3 regions of the Brevibacterium sp. BRM-1 genome follow, and region 3 is predicted to be linked to each of the others. Evidence: predicted binding sites of a transcription regulator. Region 3 holds the regulator's gene; each other region holds the start of a gene.
The links. The regulator HspR, encoded in region 3, represses chaperone genes until heat shock. The targets are predictions, from matches to a motif close to AAGTTGAGTCNNNNNGACTCAACTT.

Region 1 (9,792 bases), 830 kb from region 3:
GATCTCCCGCGCCGGCCTGCGGTGGGGTCTGGTCGGGATCGTCGTCGGCCACCTGTCGATGGCCCGAGTTGCCGAAGGACTGGGCGTGGCGTGGAACACCGCCAACGACGCGGTCCTGGCTGAGGGCCGGCGTCTGCTCATCGAGGACCCGACCCGCCTGGACGGTGTCAAGGTCGTCGGGGTCGATGAGCACGTGTGGCGGCACACCCGGCGCGGTGACAAGTACGTCACCGTGATCATCGACCTCACCCCGGTCCGGGACGGCACCGGGCCCTCACGCCTGCTGGACGTGGTCGAAGGTCGGTCGAAGAAGGCGTTCAAGGTGAATCGCCTCGGGTTTGGTGGAGGCTCTGAATCCACGGGAGGATGAGGAGCATGGCAGCACCGAGGAAGTACCCCGACGAGCTTCGGGAGAGAGCCACGAGGATGGCAGTTCAGTCACGGCGCGATCCATCGACGAGGTCGGGAACGTTTCGCCGTGTGGGCGAGCAGCTCGGGATCAATCCTGAGACTCTGAGGAACTGGGGCGTGCAGGCCGAGGTTGACGAGGGGCACCGTCCCGGGACCACGACCAGCGAGTCCCAGCGCCTGGTCGAGCTGGAGAAGGAAGTGCGTGAGCTGCGCAGGGCGAACTCGATCCTGAGGTCAGCCTCGGCTTTTTTCGCGGCGGAGCTCGACCGCCCACAGCGTTGATCGTGGAGTACATCGACCAGTACAGGCATGAGTTCGGCGTCGAGCCGATCTGTCGAACGCTGACCGCAGCGGGCACGCAGATCGCGCCGAGCACGTACTACGCGTTCAAGACCCGCCCACCCTCGAAGCGAGCACTACGCGACGAGGAACTGCTGGTCGAGATCCACCGCGTCCATGCGGCGAACTTCGGCGTCTACGGGGCGAAGAAGGTCCACGCCCAGCTGCGCCGCGAGGGCGTCGTCATCGCGCGCTGCACGGTCGAGCGGCTCATGCGCGGCGCGGGGTTGCGAGGGGTCAGCCGGGCCAAGGGCCCGCGCATCACGATCTCCGGTCGTGGCCCGGATAATCGTCCTGACCTGGTCGAACGTGACTTCACCGCGACCGCTCCGAACCAGTTGTGGGTCGCGGACATCACCTACTGCCGCACCTTCGCCGGCTGGGTCTATGCCGCGTTCATCATCGATGTGTTCTCCCGCCGCGTGGTCGGCTGGCAGCTGTCGAAGTCGCTGCGGACGGACCTCGCGCTGGACGCGCTCGAGATGGGCATCTGGACCCGCGATCACGCAGGCCAGGCCGTCTCCGGGCTCACGCACCACAGCGATAAGGGCGTTCAGTATGTCGCCATCCGCTACACCGAGCGTCTTGCCGAGGCCGGCGCGGCCGCCTCGGTCGGCTCCACCGGCGACTCGTATGACCATGCCCTGGCCGAGGCCTTCAACTCGCTGTTCAAGGCTGAACTGGTCCGCAACCGCGGGCCCTGGAAGAACATCGACGACCTCGAGATCGCGACCGCGGAATACATCGACTGGTTCCATCACCGGCGGCTGCACGGCGAGATCGGCATGATCCCGCCCGTCGAGCTCGAGGACACCTACCATCACAACCACCCCGCCCCGGCACCCGCCGACGCGGCACTTGCGAGCCTCTCACAAACCCGGGGCGATTCAGGATCACCGGCAGGTGGTCAACGGGATCCTGTGGAAGCTGCGCACCGGGGCGCCCTGGCGGGACGTGCCCGAACGGTACGGGCCGTGGAAGACCGGCCACGAGCGGCTGCGGATCTGGACCATGGACGGCACTTGGGCCAAGATCCTGGATGAGGCGGTGGTCAAGGACGACGCTGCCGGGGAGGTCGAATGGGTGTTCTCCGTGGACTCGACCTCCATCCGGGCCCACCAGCATGCCGCCGGGGCCCGGAAAAGGGGGCTGCTCCGATCCGGTCGAGGCCATCGCTGTGGCCGGAGAATGCCTCGGACGGTCCCGCGGGTGATTACCTGGGATGCCCCTGACAGAGGGTCTTGGGGACGAAGCTGTCGGGGTCCACTGCAGGCAACTGCGGGGATCACGCTCGGCAGAGCCGAGCAGGCTCCCGGTTGGTGGTGACAGGCACGCCGACGTCCCTGCTTCCCGGCGAGATCCGCTCCTGAATCCGTTCCAGCGGTGAGTGTCGGGGGAGCGCAGAGGGCCACGGCCCTCAGCACTTACTCGGGCGTGGGCCAGCACCCGGTCCGGGCCCGGGCCCGGTCCGGGCCCGGGCCTTTGGCGGTCACGTCGTGGGACGGCTGGCGTCGAGCTTGGCCTTGGCCGCCTCGACGTACTCGGCCTCCACAAGAATCTCGTAGGAGGACGCCTCCAGGCCCTGGACGCTACTGAAGTCCCGGCGCCCGCCGGTGGCCGCGTGGCCCAGCAACCCGAAGATCAGCCCCCACACCGCGCCCAGGAGTACCGCCCACAGGATTACCGACAGCCACCCCACGACCGTGAAAAGACCCAACAGCAAGCCAATGAGCAATCCCAGCCAGGCTCCGGAGGCGGCCCCGTACAGGGCGGCCTTGCCGTAGGTCATCCGCCCGGTGACCTGCTCAACCAGGCGCAGATCGGTGCCGACCAAGCGCACGTGCTCAACCGGGAACCCGGCGTCGGAGAGTCGATCGACAATGCGCTGAGCCTCCGCATAGGAGGGCACTGTGCGCAGGACCTGGTAATGAGCCGAAGCAGCGGGTGGAAGAGGGGAGTGATGGGACATGATTATCGTTTCCTGTTCGTGGTGACGATCCGACCCGGACGGTGGCCTGCACCCGGGGTTGCCAGGCACCTGGGTCGGGAGTGGACGGAAAGTTAGGAAGAGAAATCGCGGAACAGTCCGGGCACATCAGCAGCCCTGGCCTCCCTTCCTCCCCCTCGGTATCGGCCGTTCAGCCGCGGTGCCTGCGATCTTCGTGGACTTCTGCCACTGGCTCCGACTCGGCATCGGAGCCCGAAATCACCAGCACCCCGTCGGTGCAGGTGGCGGTAGAAAGACCCGAACGCATCAAGGTCCTTGCGCATCAGCTCGGCCACGGCCGTGGCTCCTCTCCGGGTCCTCAGCCCCGTCCCCGAGCCCGTCGGTCCGTGGTGGACCAGCGACGGGCCCGCTCTCAGGGCCTTACAAGGTGTAGCGGACCTTACCAGTATAAGCATAGTTATCTCTGCAGTAAACGCCCGGCCCGTCTTCGGCGCCTCGTGCCACACATGCCTTCCCGCTCGGGTTGCGGCGGGCTATAATTCGCCTTTCACGTGCCCGGCTTGCCGTCTTCGGAGCTGGGCCTTGACACCCCTGCACCGGGTACCCCCGCATCAGTACCGCACCTGCCGCTGGGCAGTCGATGCATCACCTGTCCGAACGGAATCGACCGGCCCCACGCTGACCACTGCTCCCACACCGCCGAAGCACTTCAACCGATCCGTCACTGCAGCATCATCGAGAAGCCGTCCTCGACACCGGCAGGTCCCGGGCCCGCTGGCTGTTATGTCTTCGCGCTGGCGGCGTCGGCGGGGAGAGGATTTCGCAGTGAGCAGCACCGCTCTTTCCGGGATCGAGGCGACCACCGAATTCGGCCTGCGGTGCTGCACGAAACCTTGGGGGCTCCATCGAGCCGGTGGCAATCCGGCCCGTGGTTGCCTCATCATGGAGCGGTGACTGCTAAGCGTTCCCGATCCACCGCCGATCCTGCCGAACCCATTTCCGATGCCGAGCTGCTCATCGGCCTGGTGGTCTCACCATCCCTGAGTGCGGTGCTCGGCCCCGAGGTCACCACCTCGGTGCACAAGATTTTGGTGCAGCGGTATCCGGGAGTGCGCTGGCAACTGAAGGTGGCCGAAGACCGGCTGGTCGATCCGCCCACCGAGACCTTGGACCTGCTGGAGGCGGCCCGAAACCGCGTGCTGGAGGAGAACTGGGATTTGGCCGTGGTGCTCACCGAGATCCCCCTGAAGACCGGCCGACGTCCGGTGCTCACCCAGCTCAGCCCCGTGCACGGGGTAGGACTGGTCTCCGTCCCAACCCTGGGACCCGTGCACGTGCGGCAGAAGGCGCAAGAGACCACCGTGCACGTGGTCGGGCAGCTCCTGGGCTACGACGCCGAAGACCGCAACGCCCAGCGGGATCTTGCTCGAAGAGCCCACCAGCTGTCCACCGATCTCGACGAACGCCCGGACGACAACGTCGTGCAGTTCACGGCCCGAGTGCTGAGCGGCAACGTGCGGTTGCTGCTGGGCATGATCCGCGCCAACCAGCCTTGGGCCTTCGTGGCCCGGCTCTCCCGGGCGCTGGTCGTGGCAGCGGCCACCGGCATGCTGACATTGGTGGCCTCGGACCTATGGATACTGGCCATGGCCTACGGGCCGGTGCGCCTGGTCCTGCTGGCGGTGATGGCGATCGGGGCGGTGAGTGCCACCCTGATCCTGGGAGCCGACTTGTGGGAGCGCCCACGGCGGCGAGCCCAACGTGAGCAGGTGATCCTGTTCAATTTGGCCACCACCGCGACCGTGGCCATCGGGGTTGTGGTGTTCTACCTCGTCTTATTCATCCTGTCCTGGGTCGGCGCGCTGCTGCTCATCGACGAGCAGGTACTGGCCGGTGTCGCCGGTCACCCAGTGAACGCTTTGGACTACGCGAAGATCAGCTGGCTCACCGCCAGCCTGGCCACCGTGGGCGGAGCACTAGGAGCTGGACTGGAGGACGAAGATGTGGTGCGCGCCGCTGCCTACACCCGGCCCAGCACCTGACACAGCCCCAGCACAGAAGAAACTGAAACATCTACGCGTTGAGGCCACGTCTATGCAGGTGTCATTGCCGGTCGCGATGTGAATCGCCCCGGGTTTGTGAGAGGCTCGCAAGTGCCGCGTCGGCGGGTGCCGGTGCGGGGTGGTTGTGATGGTAGGTGTCCTCGAGCTCGACGGGCGGGATCATGCCGATCTCGCCGTGCAGCCGCCGGTGATGGAACCAGTCGATGTATTCCGCGGTCGCGATCTCGAGGTCGTCGATGTTCTTCCAGGGCCCGCGGTTGCGGACCAGTTCAGCCTTGAACAGCGAGTTGAAGGCCTCGGCCAGGGCATGGTCATACGAGTCGCCGGTGGAGCCGACCGAGGCGGCCGCGCCGGCCTCGGCAAGACGCTCGGTGTAGCGGATGGCGACATACTGAACGCCCTTATCGCTGTGGTGCGTGAGCCCGGAGACGGCCTGGCCTGCGTGATCGCGGGTCCAGATGCCCATCTCGAGCGCGTCCAGCGCGAGGTCCGTCCGCAGCGACTTCGACAGCTGCCAGCCGACCACGCGGCGGGAGAACACATCGATGATGAACGCGGCATAGACCCAGCCGGCGAAGGTGCGGCAGTAGGTGATGTCCGCGACCCACAACTGGTTCGGAGCGGTCGCGGTGAAGTCACGTTCGACCAGGTCAGGACGATTATCCGGGCCACGACCGGAGATCGTGATGCGCGGGCCCTTGGCCCGGCTGACCCCTCGCAACCCCGCGCCGCGCATGAGCCGCTCGACCGTGCAGCGCGCGATGACGACGCCCTCGCGGCGCAGCTGGGCGTGGACCTTCTTCGCCCCGTAGACGCCGAAGTTCGCCGCATGGACGCGGTGGATCTCGACCAGCAGTTCCTCGTCGCGTAGTGCTCGCTTCGAGGGTGGGCGGGTCTTGAACGCGTAGTACGTGCTCGGCGCGATCTGCGTGCCCGCTGCGGTCAGCGTTCGACAGATCGGCTCGGAGCAGTGGCTCGCTGAGCGCGACGGCGCGGTGGTGGGGCTGAGCCCTGTGGACGCGCAGGTCTGGAAAGCGGGTCAGGCTCCGTTCGTCAGGCGAATCACTTGCGAAATGCCTACGTGGGGCCCAGTCTGGTACCAGAACGACGCAGCTCTACCGCGCGTTCGCGCTTCTGCTTGGACCACATGGTCCGGGTGGGGTCTACACGTTCGACCGTCGAACAAGCATGGCAGTGGAGTTATAGCGACTCAGCGTAAATGGGGGGGGTGGTGAGATGGTGACCTCATGTGCGGACCTGCGCATCGCTCAGCAGATGGATCCGCGCTCGATGTCGGTCGATCTGTCCCGAGAGGGCGACGAGTACGTTCCTGAGGCGAACCTGCCAGGCATCGACTCGGAGTTTATCGAGCTGGGTGGGCGGCCAGCCGCTCACCGTCCGCGCGGTCAGCGGCCCAGTCCGCGACCGCCGGCGCGAAGTGGTTCACCGCCGAACGGCCCCCACGGGCAATTCATGCGGCTGCTGGGACTGGCACCCGGCATCGACAGCGACAGCGTCACCGCCAGCTGCGACCTGGGCGTCCTGCGGGTGGTGATGCCCATCGAGCAGCCCGCCGTCCGGAAAGATCCCCCTGAAGCAGCCTGCTTCCTGACTCCGGGCACTCAGCCCTGCGCCGATCCTGGCGCGCTCTTTGACGAACCCTGAAACGTGTCTCACGCGACAAGAAAGGAACAATCATCATGGCCAAGGCAGTAGGAATCGATCTGGGAACCACGAACTCCGTTATCGCCGTCTGGGAGGCTGGCGAGGGGAAGGTCATCCCGAACGCGGAGGGAGCCCGCACTACCCCGTCGGTGGTCGCTTTCACCGAGGACGGTGAACGGCTGGTGGGGCAGCTTGCCCGCCGGCAGAGCATCCTCAACCCGAAGGGCACCATCTCGTCCGCCAAGCGGTTCATCGGCCGGTCCTTCGACGAGATCAAGGAGGAAGCCAACGCCGTCGGCTTCGACGTCGTGGAAGGCCCCAACGGCGAAGCACGGTTCAACATCCGCGGCAAGCAGTACGCGCCGGAGGAGATCAGCGCCCAGGTGCTGCGCAAGCTCGTCGACGACGCCAGCAAGTTCCTCGGTGAGAAGGTGACCGAGGCCGTCATCACTGTTCCCGCCTACTTCAACGACGCCCAACGCACCGCGACCAAGGACGCCGGACGCATCGCCGGGCTCGAGGTGCTGCGCATCATCAACGAGCCCACCGCCGCCGCACTGGCGTACGGAATGGACAAGAAGAACCACGAGACCATCCTGGTGTTCGACCTCGGTGGCGGCACGTTCGATGTCAGCCTCCTCGACGTGGGCGACGGGGTCGTCGAAGTGCGATCCACCGCCGGTGACACCCACCTGGGCGGCGACGACTTCGACCGCCGGCTGGTGGACTACTTTGCCGACGAGTTCAAGAACGAGAACGGCATCGACCTGCGCAACGACCCGCAGGCGCTGCAGCGACTGTTCGAGGCGGCCGAGAAGGCGAAAATCGAGCTCAGCTCGGTGTCCCAGACCCAGGTCAGCCTGCCCTTCATCACCGCCGACGCCAGTGGGCCCAAGCACCTGACCATGACCGTGAAGCGGTCCAAGTTCGAAGACCTCACCGCTGACCTCGTTGAGCGGTGCCTCGGTCCGGTGCGTCAGGCGATGACCGACGCGAAGATCGGCGAGAACGATATCGACGAGGTCATCCTCGTGGGCGGTTCCACCCGCATCCCCGCTGTCCAAGCGCTCGTCAAGCGGCTCACCGGCGGCAAGGAGCCGAACATGACGGTGAACCCCGATGAGGTGGTCGCTGTGGGCGCCGCCATCCAGGCGGGCGTCCTCAAGGGCGACGTCGACGACGTGCTGCTGCTGGATGTCACCCCGCTGTCGCTGGGTGTGGAGACCCGCGGTGGCGTGATGACGAAGATCATCGAGCGCAACACCACCATCCCCGCCCGACGCAGCGAGGTGTTCTCCACGGCCGAAGACAACCAGCCGTCGGTGGAGATCGTCGTCCTGCAGGGCGAGCGGGAGATCGCCGCGGACAACCGGGTGCTGGGCCGGTTCGAGCTCACCGGCATCCGCCCCGCTCCTCGCGGTGAAGCGCAGGTCGAGGTCACCTTCGACATCGACGCGAACGGCATCCTGAACGTGACGGCGAAGGACAAGGACACCGGCACCGAGCAGGGCATCACCATCAGTGACACCTCGAATCTGGACCAGGGCGAGATCGACCGGATGATCAAGGAAGCCGAGCAGCACCGGGCTGACGACCAGGCGCTGCGCCAGGCCGTGGACGCCCGCAACGAGCTGGACTCCGCCGCCTACCAGGTCGAGCGGGTACTGCGTGAGCTCGGCGACGCTGCACCGGAACACGAGCGTGCCCGCGCGGAGCTGCTCATCACGCAGGCCCGCGAGGCAGTGCAGAACAACGTCGGCGAGCAGGAAGCGAAAGAGCGCACCGGCGAGCTGCTGCAGGTTGCGCAGTCCCTTGCTGCGGCCCGCGCGAACGCCAGCCACGCTGAGCAGCCCGCTCAGGACGACGAAGACGACGTCGTCGACGCCGAATTCGACAAGTAGCACGGAGGGAGGATCGCGATGGTCGAGGGGCAGAACGAGGAGCAGAACGAGGACACGCGGGCCGTGGACCTGCTGAACGACGACCTCACCGACGTGTCCCCGGAGGAGATCCGCGCCGCGCAAGCAGCGGTCGCCTCCCAGTTGGAGACGGCCGAGGACCGGTGGCGCCGGGCGGCGGCGGACTACGAAAACCTCCGCAAACGAACGGCGCGCGAGATCCAGACCGTCCGCGAGCAGGAGCGGCGGCACACCGCCAAAGCCTTCTTGCCTGTCGTTGACGGGCTGGACCGGGCGCTCAGCTTCGGGGTGGACCTTGACGAGGGCGTTCTGGGTGGCATGCAGTCCGTCCGGGCGCAGGCCGCTGATGCGTTGCGCGCACTCGGGTACCCCGAGATTGTCACCGACGGTGCGGAGTTCGACCCGCAGCTGCACGAGGCGGTCTCGGTCGTCGAGGATGCCAGCGTCCCGCCGCGCAGCATCCTCGCCGTCACTCGCTCCGGGTTCGGAACGCCTGAGCGGATGCTGCGACCGGCTGCGGTCGTGGTCACCCGCAAGCCGGAGGAGGAGTAGGAGATGGCGGAGGATCTCTACAGCGTGCTGGGGGTCTCCCGGTCGGCGGATCAGAAGGAGATCCGCCGCGCCTACCGGGAGAAGGCCCGCAAGTTCCACCCGGACGTCAACAAGGCCCCGGGGGCGGAGGAGACCTTCAAACGGATCAGTGAAGCCCACGATGTGCTGTCGGACCCGGAAACGCGCTCACAGTACGACCGGTTCGGTGAGAACTTCCGGCAGTACGCCGCCGCGGACGCGGCTCGCTCCTCCGAGCAGCCGCGCCGCAGCGGCGGCACCCGATACACGTGGAGCGGGGGCGGCGCGCAGAGCGTGAGCTGGGAGGACCTCTTCGGGGGCGGCTTCGGTGGTTTCGGTCGCGGCGCCGACCAGACCGCGGAGCTGGAGATCACCGTCGAGGAGGCCTACCGGGGCGGGCGGCGCACGGTGCAGGTCGCGTCCCCGTACGGCGGCGCGCAGGAGTACACCATCGACATCCCAGCGGGCGCTGTCGACGGGCAGCGGCTGCGGATCGCGGGCGCCGACGGACAGGACGGGGACCTGCTGGTCACGCTGCGCGTGAAGGACAGCAAGCGGTACCGGCTCAGCGGCGCGGACATCGAAACGGACCTTCCCATCTCACCGTGGGAGGCGGCGCTGGGCGCGGATGTCAGCATGCCCACCCCCGGCGGCCCGGTCACCGTGCACGTTCCGCCCGGCTCGTCCACTGACAGGCGGCTCCGCCTGCGCGGGCAGGGGATGCCGCGCAGGGGACAGCCGGGAGACCTGTATGCGCGGGTGAAGGTCGTCGTTCCCCGCACTCTCAGCAAGAAGGAGAGGGAGCTGTTCGAACAGCTCCGCGACGAATCGTCGTTTGATGCTAGGAGAGGATCATGACCTCACATCACCTGCCCGT
Region 2 (9,792 bases), 680 kb from region 3:
CGGCGGCCGCGGCGATCGTCACCGCCGCGATGCCGAACGCCCAGCGGTAGCCCGCGGGCCCCGCGCCCAGCAGGGGCGCGACCACGAGCGGGCCGGCGATCTGGCCGAGCCCGTAGACCGTGACGAGGACGGCCGCCGAGTTCCGCGCACCCAGCTGCCGGCCGCGGGCCAGGGACAGCTGGGCGATCGCCATGAACGTGGCACCCAGGGCGGCGGCCGCCGCGAAGCCCGCGACCGCTCCGGGGGCAAGCGCGGGCAGCAGCGCGCAGCCGAGCTGGACCGTCAGGGCGGCGACGAGCAGCCGCTGGAGGGTAAAGCGCGCTCGCAGGCGCTCCCACACCGGGGTCGAGGCGATGACGCACGCCCCCACCGTGACCCAGACGAGGTTGCCCAGCAGCAGGGCGGGGCTCAGCCCCGGGCCCGCACCGGCCCCGCCCGCAGGCCCGGCGGAGGCCTGGACGGCGGCCACGAGGAACGTCGCGACGATGATGTAGCCCATGCCCTCGAGGCCGTAGGAGGCCGCCAGCAGCCACATGCGCACGCGCCCGGCGGGCGCCCCGGGGGAGGGGGACAGGGCAGCAGAGCCCGCGGGCGATGGCGCGGAGGCCGGCGCCGGGCCGCGCGGGGCCGCCCGCGGCGGAGCGTCGGCCGCGCGCTCGGCGAGGCCCGGGTGGAGCGCGAGGAGCCCGAGGATCGCGGTGAGCCCGGCCGCGATGAGCCACAGCCGCGCGCTGCTCAGCCCGGCCGCGCGGCCGGCGATGACGAGGCAGCTGGAGGCCGCGATACCGGCCCCCACTCCCGCGAACCCGCGGGCCAGGCGCGCACTGGACCCGATCGCCCGGGAGCAGTGGACGAAGACGATCCCGCTGGCCAGCCCGGCGGCGAACCGCAGCAGCCACCACACGGGCACGCTCGCCGCGCCCAGCTCCAGGGCCATGGCCGCCTCGCTGGCCACGATGGCGAGGAGGGAGGCACGAAAGAGTCCGCGGTGGTCGCCGGTGCGCGGCACCGCGATGGTGAGCGCCGCGCCGGCGAAGTAACCCAGGTAGTTGGCCGCGGCGATCGCAGCCCCCGCGGCCGGGGCGAGCCCCGTGTCCGCGCCGATGAGCGGCAGCAGCGGGGTGTAGACGAAGCGGCCCACGCCGATCGCGGCGGCGAAGCCGGCGGCGATCGACAGCGTCTTCCCCCGGCCGGCCATGGCGCCACCCTAGCGCCGCCGCCCGGCCCGCCCGCCCGCGGGCAGTCCACCCGGGCGCCACCCTAGCGCCGCCGCCCGGCCCGCCCGCCCGCGGGCAGTCCACCCGGGCGCCGCCCGCCCGCGGACACCGGCCCGTGGCCGGCCGGCCTTTGCCATACTGGAGCGGAAGAACCGAGGAGGCCCGGCGTGGAGATGATGATCCTGCTCATCGTGTTGGGCATGGGCACGGTGCTCGTGGTGGGCGTGGGCGATCGCCTGCGGCTGCCGTGGCCGGCGCTCATGGTCTTCCTCGGCGCCGCGGTGGCCCTCATCCCGGGCCTCGAGGTCATCGAGATCGACCCCGATCTCATCCTCCCCCTCTTTCTGCCCCCGCTGCTCTTCGCCACCGCCCAGCGCACCTCCTGGACGATGTTCCGCAGCCGCTGGCGCACCATCCTCTTCCTCGCGGTCGGGCTGGTCGGCGCGACCGTCGCCGTCGTCACCGCCACCGCGCTGTGGCTCATCCCCGGCATCACCCTCTCCGCCGCGATCGCGCTGGGCGCCATGGTCGCGCCCCCGGACCCCGTGGCCGTCGAGGCGGTCTCCGGGTCCGTCTCCCTGCCCCGGCGCATCCTCCAGGTGCTCCAGAGCGAGGGCCTGTTCAACGACGCCGCGGCCCTCGTCGTCTTCCAGTTCGCCGTGGCCGCGACGATGGAGGGCTCCCGGGTGGACTTCGGCCAGCTGCTCCTCAGCTTCGTGGTCTCCGCGGTGCTCGCGGTGGTCGTCGGCCTCGTCCTCTCCCTGGGCCTGCGCGTCCTCCTGCGCTTCACGCAGAACAGCGTCGCGCGCTCAATGGCCCACCTCGTCCTCCCGTTCGCCGTCTACCTCGTGGCCGAGCACGTCAACGCCTCCGGCGTCATCGCCGTGGTCGTCGCGGCGCTGGAGATGCGCCAGCACGACGATGCGGAGCAGGTCGAGGAGCGGCTCATGCAGAACGCGACGTGGGAGGTGCTGGAGATGCTCATCACGGGCGTCGCCTTCGGCCTCATCGGCCTGGAGCTGCGCATCACCCTCATGGGCACGGACGCGAACATCGTCCAGGCGATCGTGGGCGGCCTCGTCATCTCCGCCGTCATGCTCGTCACGCGGTTCGCGTGGCTGTTCGCCGGCACCTACCTCATCGACCCGCGGGCCCAGCGGGGCCGGTCGTTCGCGGACTACCTCAAGGGCACGGTGGTCATGACGTGGGGCGGCATGCGCGGACTGGCCACCCTGGCGCTCGCCCTGTCCCTGCCGTACACGACGGACGACGGCAGCCCCTTCCCGGCCCGCACGTCCATCCTCATGGTCGTCGTCGCCGTGCTCGCCACGACGCTGCTCGCCGCCGGCCTGACGTTCCCCGCGCTCGTCAACCGCCTGGGCCTGACGGGGGCCAAGGAGCACGCGCAGGAGGCGCGGATCGCCGCGCGCGCCCGGCGCGCCTCGCTCAGCGCCCTCAAGCACGCCCCGGACGTTCCCGAGGAGGTCCGCGAGGAGCTGCGCAAGCGCATGCACCAGCTCGAGGGCCGGCTCGCGGGCGAGGACGAGGAGGGGCAGCGCACCGGCGCCATCAAGCAGCTGCAGCAGTACCGCGGCGCCTTCAGGCAGATGCAGGCGCTCTCGCTCAAGGCCGCCCGGGCCGAGGTGCTGCGGGCCCGCTCCGAGCGCGGGGTCGATCCCGCGGCCGCCGATCAGGTCCTCCACCGGCTCGACCTCCAGACCGCCCTGCTCGACCAGCCCACGGGAATGCTCCCGCTCGTGCGCGAGCGGCCGGAGAACTGGCCGCAGCCGGGGGCCGCGGGGGGTGGCGCGGGCGCCGCGCGCGAGCAAGACTGAGGGCAGCACGAGCGCGCAGCCTCCGCAGCACCGGTCCAGAAGTTGAGCGGAATAGACTCAAGTCTGGCGCGTTGTACACGGAGAAGAGACTTATTCGCACGTCAGAAAGGAGTCCACCATGGACGCCAAGCTCACTTCGAAGTCGCAGGAGGCGATCTCGACGGCCGTCAAGGACGCGGTCGCCCGGGGCAACTCCCAGGTGGAGCCCGCCCACATCCTCGCCGCCCTGCTCAGCCAGAAGGACAGCATCGCCGCGGCCCTCGTCACGGCGCTGGGCGCCAAGACCCAGGACATCGTCGACGAGGCCCAGCGGGTCATCGCCGGCCTGCCCGCCGCCTCGGGCTCGTCGGTGTCCCAGCCGCAGCTCTCGCGCTCCGCACTCGAACTCGTGAATAACGCGGAGAAGGAGATGGAGGCGCTGGGCGACCAGTACCTCTCCACCGAGCACCTGCTCATCGCCGCGGCCTCCGACACCGGCGAGGTGGGCCGCATCCTCAAGGCCGCCGGCGTCACCCGCGATGCCCTCCTGCAGGCGCTGCCGGAGGTCCGCGGCGGCAAGAAGGTCACGAGCGAGAACCCGGAGGACACCTTCCAGTCGCTCGAGAAGTTCGGCGTCGACCTCACGGAGCAGGCCCGTGAGGGCAAGCTCGATCCCGTGATCGGCCGCGACAAGGAGATCCGCCGCGTCGTGCAGGTGCTCTCGCGGCGCACGAAGAACAACCCGGTGCTCATCGGCGAGCCCGGCGTCGGCAAGACCGCGGTCGTCGAGGGCCTGGCGCGGCGCATCGTCGCGGGCGATGTGCCCGAGTCGCTGCGCAACAAGACGCTCATCAGCCTCGACATGTCCGCGATGGTCGCGGGCGCGAAGTACCGCGGCGAGTTCGAGGAGCGCCTCAAGGCCGTGCTCGAGGAGATCAAGGACTCCGACGGCCAGGTCATCACGTTCATCGACGAGATCCACACGGTCGTGGGCGCCGGCGCCACCGGCGATTCCGCCATGGACGCGGGCAACATGCTCAAGCCCATGCTGGCCCGCGGCGAGCTGCGGCTCGTGGGCGCCACGACGCTCGACGAGTACCGGGAGAACATCGAGAAGGACCCCGCCCTGGAGCGCCGCTTCCAGCAGGTCTACGTGGGCGAGCCGAGCGTCGAGGACACGGTCGCGATCCTGCGCGGGCTCAAGGAGCGCTACGAGGCCCACCACAAGGTGACGATCTCCGATGGCGCCCTCGTGGCGGCCGCCGCGCTGTCCAACCGCTACATCACCGGCCGCCAGCTGCCGGACAAGGCGATCGACCTCATCGACGAGGCCGCCTCGCGCCTGCGCATGGAGATCGACTCCGCGCCAGTGGAGATCGACGAGCTGCAGCGCTCGGTGGACCGCCTGAAGATGGAGGAGATGGCGCTCGCCAACGAGTCCGACGACGCCTCCCGCGAGCGCCTCGCGCACCTGCGCGAGGACCTGGCGAACAAGCAGGAGGAGCTCGCCGGCCTCAACGCGCAGTGGGAATCGCAGCGCGCGGGACTCAACCGCGTGGGCGAGCTGAAGAAGAAGCTCGACGACCTGCGCTCGCAGGCCGAGGCCGCGCGCCGCAACACGGATCTCGCGGAGGCCTCGCGCCTGCTCTACGGCGAGATCCCCGCTGTGGAGCGTGAGATCGCCGCCGCCGAGGCCGAGGAGCAGCCGGAGGACAAGGAGAAGGACAAGGACGCCAAGCCCATGGTGGGCGACCAGGTCACCGGCGATGACATCGCCGAGGTCGTCTCGTCCTGGACGGGCATCCCCGCGGGCAAGCTCCTGCAGGGCGAGCGGGAGAAGCTGCTCTACGCGGAGGAGTTCCTGGGCCGCCGGCTCATCGGCCAGCGCGATGCCGTGCACTCGGTGGCCGATGCGATCCGCCGCTCGCGGGCCGGGGTCTCCGATCCGGACCGCCCCACCGGCTCGTTCCTGTTCCTGGGCCCCACCGGCGTGGGAAAGACTGAGCTTGCGAAGTCGCTCGCGGAGTTCCTCTTCGACGACGAGCGCGCGCTCATCCGCATCGACATGAGCGAGTACGGCGAGAAGCACTCGGTCTCGCGCCTCGTGGGGGCGCCCCCCGGCTACGTGGGCTACGAGACCGGCGGCCAGCTCACCGAGGCCGTGCGCCGGCGCCCGTACTCCGTCATCCTCCTGGACGAGGTGGAGAAGGCCCATCCGGACATCTTCGACATCCTCCTCCAGGTGCTCGACGACGGCCGCCTGACCGACGGCCAGGGCCGGACGGTGGACTTCCGCAACACGATCCTCATCCTCACCTCGAACCTGGGCTCGCAGTTCATGGTCGATGCGTCCATGGACAAGGAGGAGAAGGAGCGGGCGGTCATGGACATCGTCCACCAGTCCTTCAAGCCGGAGTTCCTCAACCGGCTCGACGACATCGTCATGTTCGAGGCGCTCACGACGGAGGACCTCGCCCACATCGTGGACCTGCAGATCCAGTCCATGCAGAGCCGCCTGAGCGACCGGCGGATCACGCTGCGGGTCAGCCCGGCCGCCTCCGAGTGGCTGGCGATCGAGGGCTACGATCCCGCCTACGGCGCGCGCCCGCTTCGCCGCCTCGTCCAGCGCGAGGTGGGCGACCGGCTGGCCAAGGAGATCCTCTCCGGGGAGATCCACGACGGCGACACCGTGCTCGTCGACCACTCCGGCGGTGCCACGGACGTGGGCCTGAGCGTGACCGCCACGCGCGGGGAGGACAGCCAGGAGGGTGCGCAGTCCGACGAAGGCGATGACGGGGTCGTCGACGCCGAGGTCGTCGACGACTGAGCCGAGCGCCCAGCGCAGGCCCAGCGCAGCGAGCGGCGGGGCGCCGATCGGAAGATCGGCGCCCCGCCGCTCGCTGAGTGCGGGCCGGCTCAGGAGGCCGGCAGCAGGTTCTCGTCGATCTTCTGGCCGTCGCCGCGGGTGACGAGGCAGACGATGGCGCGGCTCTCCGCGTTCTGCCAGCCGGCCTCGTTCGGGGCGCTGAACTGGCTGATGTAGTTGCCCCCGGCGGCCTTGGAACTGTCGACGGCGCCCTTGGCCTGCTTGCTGCAGAAGCTCGTGGCCTCCTGCTTGAGCGCCGAGGAGCCCGGGTAGGAGCTCGTCGCCAGGGGCTTGGACCCGTAGACCTGGCCGTAGTGGGGCTGCGTGCACTCGATGCGCTCCACCGTCTGCACGCTGCCGGGCTTCTCCGCGATGCAGTCGCCCACCTGGAGCGCGCCGAGCGCCACGGTGGCCCGGCCGGAGCCTCCCGCGTCCGAGGCGCCCTCGTCGGAGTCGCCGCCCTGCCCTGCGCTCGGGCCGGTCCCCGCCTGCGGCTCGTCACCGGACGGGCCGCTCAGGGCGCGCACCGCGGCGAGGCCGCCGCCGGCGACGAGGCCCAGGACGATGACGCCGGCGATGACGAGCATGGCGATGAGCCCGCCGCGGCGCCTGCGCGGGCCCGCGGGGGGCAGGCCCGCGGCGCCTCCGGGCGGGTAGGCGCCGTAGGGCTGCTGCTGATAGCCGCCCTGCTGCGGGTAGGAGCCCTGGTGGTAGCCGCCCTGCTGCTGGAAGCCGCTCTGCTGCTGAGAATGATCCTGCTGCTGAGAGGGATCCTGCCGGTAGGAGGGATCCTGGCGGTAGGAGGGTTGCGGCCCGGGGCCGGGCCCCTGTCCCGGAAAGCCCGGTGCCGCCGAGGCGGGCGGCGGGCCCTGCGGGTAGCGCGGCTGGCCGTCGGGGCGGGGAGGCTGGGTCATGCCCCGAGCCTACGGGGTGCGCCCGCGCGCGGGGAAGGCGGCGTCAGTCCGCGTAGTCGACGATGACCGGGGCGTGGTCGGAGGCGCCCTTGCCCTTGCGCTCCTCGCGATCGATCCGCGCATCGGCGACCCGCTCGGCCAGCGCCCGCGAGGCGAGCTGGAAGTCGATCCGCATGCCCTGCTTCTTGGGGAAGCGCAGCTGCTGGTAGTCCCAGAACGTGTAGGCGCCCGGCGTGTGCGCGCGGGTGACCTCGGCAAGCCCCGCGTCGAGGAGCGCCTGGAATGCGTCGCGCTCCGGCTGCGAGACGTGCGTGGCGCCCTCGAACTCCGCCATGTCCCACACGTCCTCGTCGCGCGGGGCGACGTTGAAGTCCCCGCACAGCACCAGCCGGGCAGCGGCATCGGCCGCGAGCTCCGCGGCCACCGCCTCCCGCAGGCGGTCGAGCCACGCGAGCTTGTAGGCGTAGTGGGGGTGGTCGAGCTCCCGGCCGTTGGGCACGTAGAGCGAGTGGACCCGCACCCCGGCGCAGAGCGCGGAGATGGCCCGCGCCTCGGCGGCGTCGTCCTCGCCCCAGCCGGGCATGCCCTCGAAGCCGATCCGGGCGTCCGCGAGGCCCACGCGGGAGGCGATGGCGACGCCGTTCCACTGGTTGAGCCCGTGGAAGGCGACCTCGTAGCCGCGCGAGTCGAAGACCTCGCGGGGGAACTGGGAGTCCTTCGCCTTGAGCTCTTGGATGGCGAGCACGTCGACGTCCGAGCGGTCGAGGAAGGCCCCCACGCGCTCGGCTCGGGCTCGGATCGAGTTGACGTTCCAGGTAGCGATGCGCACGCTGCCGACTCTAGCGGACGGCGCCTCGCGCCCGCCTCGAGCGCGCGCCTACGCTGGGCCCATGGACACAGCCCCCAAGGACACAGAGCCCCTGGACACGGCCGCGCCGCGCGAGACGGCCCCGCGCGCGCTCATCACCGGTTCGACGAGCGGGATCGGCGCCGCATTCTCCGCGCAGCTCGCCCAGGAGGGCTATGACCTCGTGCTCGTCGCCCGCGGCGCTCAGCGGCTCGAGGCGCAGGCCGCGCAGCTGCGCGAGCGCTGGGGGATCGGCGCCTCGGCGGTGCCCGCCGACCTGGCGACCGAGGCGGGCATCGCCGCCGTCGCGGAGGTCATCGACGCCGAGCGGATCGACGTGCTCGTCAACAACGCGGGCTACGGGCTGGCGAGCTCCGCGCTCGAGACCCCGGTGGCCGAGCTCGCCGCGATGTCGACGGTGCTCCTGCGCGCCGTGCAGGTGCTCTCGTGGCATGCGGCCCGGCGGATGCTCGACCGCGGGCGCGGCGGCATCGTCACCGTCACCTCGCTGGCAGCGCTCACGACCATGGGGGAGTACGCGGCGGACAAGGCGGCCGCCACCGTCTTCACCGAGAGCCTCGCCGCGGAGCTCGCGGGCACCCCGGTCACCGCCACGGCGGTGCTGCCGGGCTTCGTCGCCACGCAGTTCCACGCGGCCATGGGCGCGCAGCGGCCCACCTTCCCGCGGCTCGCGTGGCTGCGTCCCGAGCAGGTGGCGCGCGAGGCGCTGGCCGCCGCGCGCCGCGGGGCCGTGACCTGCGTGCCCGGCGCCCAGTACCGGGTCCTCGCGGCGGTTGCCCCGCTGGTGCCCCGGCCGCTCGTGCGCTGGGCCAGCGCCGGCTTCGGATTCGACCGCGCCGCGCGCGCCGCCCCGGTCTCATAAGCGGCAGGGGCGCCTGCTGCTCCGCGGTGCTCGCACGGGCAAGGGCGCCCTGTGCAATCCCCGCCCTGGCGGGCCGCAGGGAGCCCTGTCCGGCCGTCGGACGTGACGGAAACGTGACGCTGCAGACTTGTCCGATTATTGAGATGGGCCGTAGGATAGGGGCATCCGTCCGGTGGGGATCGGGCGGATAATGGGCGTATGGGGATGCGTCCAGGTACTCGAGGGGAGTGCCGCGAGGCCCGAGTGCAGCGTTCGCGCCGCTCGGGCCTCTTCCCATTCCCCCGCGCGCTGCCCGCAGGGGCCCCATAGGATTGGCCCATGGCTTCATCATCTCCCGCGCAGACCCGTGCCGCGCTGCTGGCCCTCATCGACGAACTCGCCGTGGTCCGTGGTGCGGTCACCCTGTCCTCCGGCAGGCAGGCCGACTACTACCTGGATCTGCGCCGCATCACCCTCGACCACCGCTCGGCCCCGCTCGTGGGCGACCTCGTCCTCGACGTGCTCGAAGAGGCGGGGCTGCTGGCCGAGGTCTCGGCCGTGGGCGGGCTGACGATGGGCGCCGATCCCGTCGGCACGGCCGCCATGCAGCGCTCCGTGCTGCGCGGCGCCCCCGTCGACGCCTTCGTCGTGCGCAAGGAGGCCAAGAAGCACGGCATGGGCCGCCGCGTCGAGGGCCCTGACGTCGCCGGGCGCAAGGTCGTCGCCGTCGAGGACACCTCGACGACCGGCGGCTCCGTCCTCACCGCCGTCCAGGCGCTGCGCGAGGCCGGGGCGGAGGTGGTGGCCGTCGTCGTCGTCATGGACCGCAGCACCGGCGCCAAGGAGCGCGTGGAGGCCGAGGGGATCCCCTACCTGGCCGCGCTCACCACGGCAGACCTCGGCCTGGACTGAGGCGGGCGCCCGGCCGCGCGCCGTTTCGCGGCGACTGGGAGTCGCCCCAGAGTGCGCCGGTTGCGCGGGCCGGGATTGGACCAGCGGCCCCCCGCGCGACAGACTGGGAGGCGCGCTCAATCCGCTACGCGAAGGACGATCAGTGCTCGACATCTCCCATCTGACGGTGAAGTCCGGTTCGAAGACCTGGCTCGACGACGTCTCGCTGACCGCCGCCGCGCGCCGCATCACCGGCGTCGTGGGCCCCCGCGGCTCCGGCAAGACCGAGCTGGCCCGCGCCATCATGGGCCTCATCGAGCCCGCCGCGGGCACGATCTCGCTCGAGGGCGAGGAGCTGGGCTTCGGCGATCGCCAGAACTT
Region 3 (9,792 bases):
GGTGGACTCGAGGAGGGGAGCGCGCGGGCCCGGGGGACCTGAAGAACCGGCGGATTGCGGGGATTCCGGGGATGGCTGGGCAGCCGAATCACTTGTGATTGCAGTCACATAGATGATCCTAACGGTCAGGTTTGCCTGCGATTCATCGGGGGTGTGACGGTTTCGCAACGGTTGCGCGGAGGTCCTGTGACAGTGGCCGCGCGGCCGGGGCGGAGTGGGCGTGTCAGGCGCCTCGGATGCGGCGGTGCACGGCATCGAGCGCGGCGTCGAGAGCCGCGCGGTTGTCCGTGTCGAACCACTGCTCGCGCAGCTGCTCGTTGAGGCCGCCGGGCGTCTCGTGATCCGCGGCGATGCGCTCCAGCGGCGCCTGCGTGCGCAGGGCGGGGCCCACCGCGCCGAAGAGGTCGCGCACGTAGCGCTCGGCGGTCGACTCGTCGATCCCTGCGCCGCGCAGCCAGGCCGCGAGGGCGCTGAGGTAGTGGAAGTGGGAGGACAGGGCGGCGCTCGCGGTGGACAGCGTGGCGAACGCCTCCTCGTCCGGCAGCACGAGGCATGAGCCCACGCGGTCGAAGAGCGCGCGGGCGGCGGGGTGGTCCGGGAAGACGGCGGTCAGGCCCTCACCGGAGCGCACTGCGGGCATGGGGATCGAGCGGACAAGAGCCGGCCCGGTGCCCGTCCACTGGCGGATCCGCTCGAGCGGCGTGGCCGCAATCGCGCTGATGACCACCCGGTCGTCCGGGATCGTGAGGCCCGTGAGGACCTCACGGGCCGCGTCCGGGCGGACGCTGAGGAGCACGATGTCGCAGTCGTCCACGACGGCCTGGTTGGATGCGCCGATGTGTGCGAACGCATGCCGCTCGGCCAGGTCCGCGCTCAGGCGTGCCCCGCGCGGGGACAGCGCGACGCGGAGCGCGGCGGTGGGGCGGGCGCCGCGGCCCAGCCCGTCGACGAGTGCCGCGGCGATCTCGCCGGTGCCGATGATGCCCAGGCGCAGCGCGCTCCCGACGGGCGGGGGCGCTGCCGGTGCCGGTGTGCGAGTCATGCGCGTCCCCTCGGTCTGAGGTGCTGCGAGCACCCTCGATGGGGCGATGCTCTGGCAGCGGGGCGTGTGGTGTCAATGCCGGACGCCGCTGGGAGTTCCGCGGCGGCGGCGCGTTCCGTAGGCTTGCGCTCGGACGCCGACCGGCCGAAGGGGGCCATATGTTCGCCGCACCGCCCGCGCACTGCACGGACCGCGCCGTTCAGGCGGCGCCGAGGTGAGCGCCGATGTGCTCCTCGACTACTCCGGGCTGGTGGGCCGGATCTTCTTCGTGCTCTGCGCGCTGACGGTCATGGTCCTCGCCCTGGTGCGCGCCCGCGGGCGGACCCGGCTGCTGGCCGCGTGGGGCGCCGCACTCCTGGCGGCGGGGCAGGGCGCGATGATCGTCTTCTCCCTGCTGGCAGCCGGCCCCCTGCGCGCCTCCGCGCTCTTCTACCTCCTCGGCCTCGTCGTCGTCCTCATCGTGTGCACGGGGGCCATGGTCATCGTCGGCCTGACCCTGCTCGCGTTCTCCCTGCTCGGCCGGCCGCAGCCCGAAGCGCAGCGGCGGCCCGCTGCGGGGTGGGCGCGGTGAGCGGCGCGGGCTGGGGGGCGCTTCTCCTCCTCCCCGCCGGCCTCGCGGTGGTCCGCGCGCTGCTCATCCTCGCCGCCGCGGGGCTCGCCATCGTCCTCGCGGCCCGATACAGCGAGGGGGCCGGCCGGGTGGCCGGCCTCGTGGGCGGGTGCGCCGTGGCACTTGGCGCGATCCTCGAGTGCTGGGCCCTCGTCACCGCGAGCGGGCGGAGTGGGGGTGCCGATGGCGATCCGCTCGTCTTCCTCGCCACGGCGGTCCCGCTGATCGTCGAGGGCATCGGCGTACTGGGGATCGGCATGGCCGTGGTGTCGCGGCCGCGGTTCCGGCCGCAGGCGCCGGAGCGGTAGTCAACGCCCAGCTCCGGGCGGCAGCGGCGTGGCCGCGCGGGTGTTGCGGCCCGGCCCGCACCTCCGCAGCCTGTGGAAAACTTTTCCGCTCGACCGGAATAATCTCCCGCGCAGCAAAGTTGAGTCAGGTGTACGCAAGTCTGCGTCCCGGGGATTGACAGCCCGGGGAGCAAGCGACAAGACTTGAGCCGATGGCACTCAAGGCGTGCGGCCAGCCGCACGGACGCCAGCGACTCGACTGAAGAACTCAAGCGAAGGAGCATTACATGTCACGTGCAGTTGGCATCGATCTCGGTACGACGAACTCCGTCGTCGCGGTCCTCGAGGGCGGCGAGCCGAAGGTCATCGCAAACGCAGAGGGCAGCCGGACCACCCCGTCCGTCGTTGCCGTCAACAAGAACGGCGACTCGCTCGTGGGCGAGATCGCCAAGCGCCAGGCCGTCACGAACGTGAAGAACACCGTCTCGTCGGTCAAGCGCCACATGGGCGAGGACTGGAAGACGGAGCTGGGCGGCAAGGAGCTGACCGCTCCGGAGATCTCCGCCCGCATCCTCCAGAAGCTCAAGCACGACGCGGAGGAGTACCTGCAGGAGCCGGTGACCGACGCGGTCATCACGGTGCCCGCGTACTTCAACGACGCGCAGCGCCAGGCGACGAAGGACGCCGGCCAGATCGCCGGCCTCAACGTCCTGCGCATCATCAACGAGCCCACCGCCGCGGCGCTGGCCTACGGCCTGGAGCGCGGCAAGGAGGACGAGCTCATCCTCGTCTTCGACCTGGGCGGCGGCACGTTCGACGTGTCCCTGCTGGAGGTCGGCAAGGACGATGACGACTTCTCCACCATCCAGGTGCGCGCCACCAGCGGCGACAACAAGCTCGGCGGCGACGACTGGGACCAGGCGATCGTCGACTGGCTGATCAAGCAGGTCAAGGACAACTACGGCGTGGACCTGTCGAAGGACACCACCGCGCTGCAGCGCCTCAAGGAGGCCGCTGAGCAGGCGAAGAAGGAGCTCTCGTCCGCGACGAGCACCAACATCTCGCTGCAGTACCTGTCCATGAGCGAGAACGGCCCCATCCACCTGGACGAGACGCTCACGCGCGCCAAGTTCCAGGAGGAGCTGACCAAGGACCTGCTCGACCGCACGAAGGCCCCGTTCGAGGCCGTCATGCGCGATGCGGGCGTCAAGGTCTCCGATGTCGACCACGTGGTGCTGGTGGGCGGTTCGACCCGCATGCCGGCCGTCACGAAGGTCATCACCGAGCTGACCGGCGGCAAGGAGCCCAACAAGGGCGTGAACCCGGATGAGGTCGTCGCGATCGGCGCGGCCGTCCAGGCGGGCGTCCTCAAGGGCGAGCGCAAGGACGTCCTGCTCATCGACGTCACCCCGCTGTCGCTGGGCCTCGAGACCAAGGGCGGCGTGATGACGAAGCTCATCGAACGCAACACGCCCATCCCCACGAAGAAGTCGGAGACGTTCACGACGGCCGAGGACAACCAGCCGTCCGTGTCGATCCAGGTCTTCCAGGGCGAGCGCGAGTTCACCCGCGACAACAAGCCGCTTGGCACGTTCGAGCTCACCGGCATCGCGCCGGCCCCCCGCGGCATGCCGCAGATCGAGGTGTCCTTCGACATCGACGCCAACGGCATCGTGCACGTGTCCGCCACGGACAAGGGCACGGGCCAGGAGCAGTCGATGACGATCACCGGCGGATCCGCGATCCCGCAGGAGGACATCGACCGCATGGTTCGCGAGGCCGAGGAGCACGCCTCCGAGGACAAGGCCAAGCGCGAGGCCGCCGATCAGCGCAACATGGCGGAGAACCTGGCGTACTCCACGGAGAAGCTCGTTACCGACAACGGCGACAAGCTGCCCGAGGACGTCAAGTCCCAGGTCACGGCCGATGTGGAGGCGCTGAAGGAAGCGCTCAAGGGCGATGACGACGACGCGGTCAAGGCCGCGGCGGACAAGCTCACTGAGAGCCAGTCGAAGATCGGCGAGGCGCTCTACGCGGCCCAGTCCGCGCAGGAGGGCCAGGCCGACGGCGCCCAGGGCGGCGCCGGAGCCTCCGATGCCGATTCCGGTTCCGACGACGACGTCGTCGATGCCGAGGTCGTCGACGATGAGGACGAGGGGAAGAAGTAATGACCGCCGAGAATCCCGAGAACGGCCCCCAGTCAGACCAGGGCAACCAGGAGGACCAGGCCGCGCAGGGCTTCTCGTTCAGCGACAAGCGCCGGGTCGACCCGGACTCCGGCGCGGTCCGCGAGCCGCACGAGGCCGAGGCGGGGGCGGGCGCTGGCCCGGCCGGCGCCTCGGCCGCGGAGGGGGCCGCAGACGCTGCGGACCTGGGCGTCGACATCCCCGATGACGCCTCCGCGCTGGATCCGGAGAACGCCCCCGCCCCGCAGAGCGAGGAGGCCGCCAAGTACCTCGACGACCTCCAGCGGCTCAACGCCGAGTACGCGGCCTACCGCCGCCGCTCGGCGCGGGAGCAGGACAAGGCGCGCGCCGCCGGTGCCGCCTCGTTCGCCGAGGCGATCATCCCGGTGCTCGACGAGGTCAAGCTGGCCGCCGACAACGGCGACGTCACGGGCCCCTTCGAGTCGCACGTGGCCAAGCTGCGCGCGGCCCTGGAGAAGGCGGGCTTCGTGCAGTACGGCGAGGTCGGCGAGGAGTTCGACCCGAACATCCATGAGGCCCTCATGCAGCAGCCCAGCGACGAAGTCGGCGAGCCCACCGTGTTCGCCGTCATGCAGCCGGGCTACCGGTTGGGCGACCGGGTCCTGCGCGCGGCGCGCGTGGGAGTCTCCCAGCCCGCAGAATGAGCGGTCGTCCGGGGCGGTTCGGCCGTCCCGGACGCGGTCTCGGTTCCGGGCAGCGCCCCAGCGGGGGCGCCTCCCGGAACCGTGAGCGCAGCAGCCGCACACGCGTGGGGCACACCGAACGGCGTGAGCAGCAGACAGCAGATTTTTCAGCACTGATTGGGCGCTATGCCTGAGGAAGGGGGTGCCAGGTGACAGCCGGACCTCAGAACGACTGGTTCGAGAAGGACTTCTACAAGACCCTCGGAGTCTCCAAGGACGCCTCCGAACAGGAGATCAAGAAGGCCTACCGGAAGCTCGCCCGGAAATACCACCCGGATACGAATCCCGGCGACAAGGCCGCGGAGGAGAAGTTCAAGGAGATCAGCCAGGCCAATCAGGTCCTGGCCGATCCGGAGACCCGCAAGCAGTACGACCAGGTCCGCGCCATGGGCTCCGGGGCGCGCTTCAGCGCCGGCTCCGGTGGCAGCGCCGGCGGCGGCGGGTTCGAAGACGTCTTCTCCGACCTGTTCGGCGGTGGCGGGGGCGGCCGCACGCGCTACACGACACGCGGCGGTGGCTACCCGGGCACCTCGGGCGGCGGCTTCGGAGGTGGCTTCGGCGGCGGCCAGCAGGGCTACGGCGGCGGCGAGGTGCCGTTCGACCTCGATGACCTGCTCGGCGGCTTCGGCGGCTCCGGCGGTGGATTCGGCGGCGGGTACTCGACCGGCCCCACGAAGGGCGGGGACATCCGCTCGACCACCACGCTGAACTTCACCGAGGCGGCCAAGGGCGCGAGCGTGCGCCTGAAGATGCCCAGCGGCAAGACGCTGACCGTGCGCACGCCCGTGGGCGTCAAGGACGGCCAGAAGATCAAGCTCAAGGGCAAGGGCAAGGCCAGCCCCAACGGCGGGGAGAGCGGCGACGTCATCCTCACCGTCCACGTGGAGAAGCACCCGGTCTTCACCCGCGACGGGGACAACCTGCGCCTCGAGCTGCCGGTGACCTTCCCGGAGGCCGCGCTGGGGGCCACCGTCGAGGTGCCTACCCTGGACGGGCCCACCGTGAAGATGAAGATCCCGGCGGGCACCCCGTCCGGCCGCGTCCTGCGCGTGCGCGGCAAGGGCATCGAGGGCAAGGCCCGCCGCGGCGACCTGCTCGTCACCGTCGAGGTGGTCGTGCCGAAGAAGCTCGACGACGCGGCCAAGGAGGCCGTCGAGGCGTTTGCGAAGGCGACCGAGGGCGAGGATCCCAGGAAGGACCTCTACAGCAAGGCGAAGGCGAGCTGAGTGCGATGCAGATCGACGAGAATGCCGCCCTCTACGTGATCTCCGTGGCCGCGGAGCTTGCGGGCATGCACCCGCAGACGCTGCGGCAGTACGACCGGATGGGCCTCGTGACGCCCAAGCGCGCGGCGGGCCGCGGACGGCGCTATTCCGCCGAGGACGTCCGCCGTTTGCGCCTCATCCAGCAGCTCTCCCAGGAGGAGGGGATCAACCTGGCGGGCATCCGCCGGATCCTCGAGCTCAGCGAGGAGGTGCGCCGCGCCCAGCGCAGAGCCAGTGCGCTCAGCGCTCAGCTGCGCGGGATGCGCGAGCGCCCTTCGGGTGCCGATCGCGTGTTCGCGGCCGGCACCTCCGGGGACGTCGTCTCGATCGTCCACGGTCGCCAGCGCCGGCGCACCGGGTTTGCCGGGGCGCTCATGCCGGCCGGGACGCTGCGGGAGGCGGCCGGGCAGTAGGGGCGGTACATTGCGAGGCTGGTCCTGCTGAATGCCAAGCGTGCAGCAACGCCAGCGGCGGCGCCCGCACCAGACTCTCGGGAGGGCTCGCTGCGGTGAGCGCGACCGCTGACTCGACCACGGACAGTGACTACGGCCGGGCAACCATTCTCATGGTTGCCCGGCCGTTGTGTTACCCGGGGCCGCCCCGCACGACTCCTGTCAGCACGCGGTGTTCTCCCTCAGCGTTTGACAGTGAATGTCGTTTTGGTCTGACGCGCGTAATCAGGGGTGAGCGTGATGATGTACTTGCCGGGTTTCTTCGACATCAGTCGCGCGACGCGCTTGGTAATACGATAGGCGGGCTTAAGGAAACCGTCGTTTCGGATCGTGCGCTTCGCGATCACCTTCTTGCTGCCGCTTTTGCGAATCGTGAAGCGCTAGTCACCTGCATCGTAGTTCGACTTGTTTAACCTGGCGATTGGCTTGTGCCTTGCGCCACGAAGGCTCTTTGCGCGAAGCGCTTTTGGCGAAACTGTGAGTTTTGCACCCTTAAAATCGTCTAGTATCGGCACGCTACGTGCAAAATAGAATGAATCTATTGTTTCTTCGTAACCGAGTTCGTCAAACCCCATGATCTCAATATGCATCTCGTGCGGACCGGGCGTGGAAAGGCTAATTTTGTACATAGCTTTACCAGAGGCGCTTACTCGAACCGGTTTAGTGCAGTATGAGCTGACGTCATTAGTTACAATCACCGTGCAGAGTCGCACTCTGGCCTTCGGTTTGAGATTGCTCGCTTCAAAGCGCACCCCTTTTCTCGCATTAGAAGAGTAAAGCGGACCCTTGGTGAGCTGCTTTAAAGCAGGTTTTTTCTTCTTGCCTGCTAATGCGTGCGGGCTGTGTGTTTTCGAGTCCATCTTCGATGGTGTTGCGTGGGTAGTGGCAGACGCCGGCGTCGAGGCGATGAGGGCGGTCGCGGCGAGTGCTGCGGCTGCGAAGAGCGCAGGGATCTTCATGGTGCTCCTGGGGGAGAGGGAGTCGGGCGACTCGTTGATGTACGGAATTCGGAATCCGTGGTCGGAACGTAACACCTGCTGAGCGGCAATGGGGCCGCGGTTGTGTTGCGGTGGCACGGCGATAAATTACGAAATGGCAACGATCTATCTCGGGGCGTTCCCCTGGATTGTCGGCTCCGGGCTGCACACCATAATCTGCAAGAGTTCCCACTCGACTCTCAGTCGACTTCGGGGGAGCGCTCCCCGCCCATCCCTGCTGTCCGCTCGGCTTCGCCCGCACGGTCGGCCGACCGAAGGACCCCACACTCCATGAAATCCACCATCCTCTTGGCCGCGGTCGCCTGCACGGCGAGCGCGGCGCTGCTGGCACCGGCCGCCGTGGCCGCACCCGGCCCCCAGCTCACCACCGGCCCGGTCAACGCCGACCTGGGCGGCGCCTCGGCTGCGGCGAGCGCGAACCGCGCCCCCGCCGTCAAGCGGCACACGACTCACACCACTCCCAAGAAGACCGTCACCGTCAAGGCCAACGACCTCACGGTCATGGGCGTGACGTGGAAGGGCAGCGACCCCAGCAGCCAGTACCGCGTGCTCGAGCACGGCATCTGGGGCGCCTGGAAGGACATGCCCGCCGACGACGGCGGCGGGCCGGACAGCTCCTCGGCCGAGGGCAGCGGCGCGGTCGAGGGTACCGAGCCCCTTCTGCTCAGCGCCGGCCAGCAGGTCCAGGTGCGCTCCGCCAAGCCCGCCGCCGCGACGAAGAGCCTGGCGGTCGAGGCATTCGAGACCCCCACCTCGGGTGCGGATGCCGCAGCGGCCGGTGACCCCTCCGCCGCCGCGGACACGTCGCAGGGCGAACTGGGGGCCACGGCGGAGAACGCCTCGGTGGTGCAGGGCGCGGCAGCCCAGAGCGCAACGGCGCAGGGCGCCGGCGTGCAGAACGTCGCCGCGAAGTCCGCGAACATCCCCAACCTGGGCCGCATCGTCACCCGCGCCGGCTGGGGCGCGAACGAGAAGCTCGTGCGCTGCAAGGCGGACACGACGGACGTGAACAAGGCGCTCATCATCCACCACACCTCCGGTGCGACGAACTACTCGCGCTCCCAGGTGCCGGGCATCCTGCGCGGCTACCTCGAGTTCCACACGAAGGGCCGCAAGTGGTGCGACCTGGGCTACAACATGCTCGTCGACCGCTACGGCACCATCTACGAGGGCCGCCGCGGCGCCCCGTACAGTGGCCGCCCGGTCGTGGGCGCGCACGCCAGCGGCTTCAACACCCACACGTTCGGCGTCTCCGTCATGGGCACGTTCAATTCCCGCCAGCCCACCTCGGCCGCGGTGAAGTCCGTCAAGCGCATCGCCACCTGGCAGGCCGTGAAGTGGGGCTGGAACCCGGGCGGCAAGGTCAAGCTCAAGGCGGCCAAGGGCGACACGGTGAAGTACAAGGCGGGCACCGTCGTGACGAAGTCGACGATCTTCGGCCACCGCGACACGTCCTACACCGACTGCCCCGGCACCAAGTTCTACGCGATGCTGCCCTCCATCCGGAAGTCGGTGGCGGCGAGCGCGAAGAAGGCGGGCCCCGAGCACGCGATCGCAGGCGCCATCCGCACGTACTACTACACGCACAACGGCACGGTCACGATCGGCATGCCGAAGGGCCGTGAGGCGAACCGCCTGCGCAGCGGCGGCGCGCGCCAGACGTTTGCGAAGGCCACCCTGAGCTGGAGCAAGGCCACGAAGGTCCAGCCCGTGCGCAGCGGATTCCTCACCGCCTACCGCAAGCTGGGCTACGAGAAGTCGAAGCTGGGCTACCCCAAGGGGGTCGAGCGCAAGGTCAAGGGCCTGGCGCGCCAGGACTTCCAGGGCGGCAGCATGGTGTGGCAGAAGGGCCGCGCCGTCATCGCCTACAACAACAAGGTCAAGGCCGTGAAGTAACCGCGCACAACGCTACAGGGGCGGTGGCCGTCATCCGACGGCCACCGCCCCTGTAGCGTTGTGGTGCTTACTTGCTGGTGCGGCGGCGGGTCACGAGGACCGTCGCACCGCCGACGAGCAGGAGCGCGGCGCCGACGCCCAGGGCGCCGAGCTCGGCGCCGGTGCGCGGCAGCGAACCGCCGTTGTCACCGGAGCCGTTGTCATTGCTGCCGCTGTTGCCGTTGTCGTTGTTCGAGCCGCTGTTGCCGTTGTCACCGTTGTCGCCGTTGTCCGAATCGTTGCCGCTGCTCTTCTTCGCGACCACCTTGAACCCCTCGGTGAGGGTCTTGCCCTCGGCCTTGGCGGTGACGAC

Region 1: a site for HspR is predicted at 5,954-5,978, ahead of BRM1_RS12015 (Hsp20/alpha crystallin family protein). Genes of this name have one in related genera too.
Region 2: a site for HspR is predicted at 3,092-3,116, ahead of clpB (ATP-dependent chaperone ClpB). Genes of this name have one in related genera too.

Annotation. Positions count from the first base shown of each region.
Region 1 is NZ_CP113788.1:2,723,133-2,732,924, forward strand. It holds partial or broken gene BRM1_RS11985 (ISL3 family transposase) at 1-322, shown strand, start outside; partial or broken gene BRM1_RS11990 (IS3 family transposase) at 376-1,571, shown strand; AL1L pseudoknot at 654-782, shown strand; partial or broken gene BRM1_RS11995 (transposase) at 1,636-1,960, shown strand; gene BRM1_RS12000 (general stress protein) at 2,240-2,719, opposite strand; gene BRM1_RS12005 (hypothetical protein) at 3,649-4,740, shown strand; gene BRM1_RS12010 (IS3 family transposase) at 4,802-5,719, opposite strand; gene BRM1_RS12015 (Hsp20/alpha crystallin family protein) at 6,052-6,426, shown strand; gene dnaK (molecular chaperone DnaK) at 6,462-8,327, shown strand; gene BRM1_RS12025 (nucleotide exchange factor GrpE) at 8,346-8,897, shown strand; gene BRM1_RS12030 (DnaJ C-terminal domain-containing protein) at 8,901-9,773, shown strand; gene BRM1_RS12035 (chaperone modulator CbpM) at 9,770-9,792, shown strand, end outside.
Region 2 is NZ_CP113788.1:2,574,452-2,584,243, forward strand. It holds gene BRM1_RS11345 (YbfB/YjiJ family MFS transporter) at 1-1,198, opposite strand, end outside; gene BRM1_RS11350 (Na+/H+ antiporter) at 1,391-3,052, shown strand; gene clpB (ATP-dependent chaperone ClpB) at 3,171-5,858, shown strand; gene BRM1_RS11360 (septum formation family protein) at 5,948-6,811, opposite strand; gene BRM1_RS11365 (exodeoxyribonuclease III) at 6,855-7,640, opposite strand; gene BRM1_RS11370 (SDR family NAD(P)-dependent oxidoreductase) at 7,702-8,541, shown strand; gene pyrE (orotate phosphoribosyltransferase) at 8,860-9,432, shown strand; gene BRM1_RS11380 (ABC transporter ATP-binding protein) at 9,575-9,792, shown strand, end outside.
Region 3 is NZ_CP113788.1:1,897,394-1,907,185, reverse strand. It holds gene BRM1_RS08305 (NAD(P)-binding domain-containing protein) at 224-1,042, opposite strand; gene BRM1_RS08300 (hypothetical protein) at 1,257-1,613, shown strand; gene BRM1_RS08295 (hypothetical protein) at 1,610-1,960, shown strand; gene dnaK (molecular chaperone DnaK) at 2,227-4,107, shown strand; gene BRM1_RS08285 (nucleotide exchange factor GrpE) at 4,107-4,790, shown strand; gene BRM1_RS08280 (DnaJ C-terminal domain-containing protein) at 4,979-6,055, shown strand; gene BRM1_RS08275 (heat shock protein transcriptional repressor HspR) at 6,061-6,507, shown strand; gene BRM1_RS08270 (hypothetical protein) at 6,729-6,893, opposite strand; gene BRM1_RS08265 (hypothetical protein) at 6,927-7,505, opposite strand; gene BRM1_RS08260 (N-acetylmuramoyl-L-alanine amidase) at 7,815-9,440, shown strand; gene BRM1_RS08255 (hypothetical protein) at 9,508-9,792, opposite strand, start outside.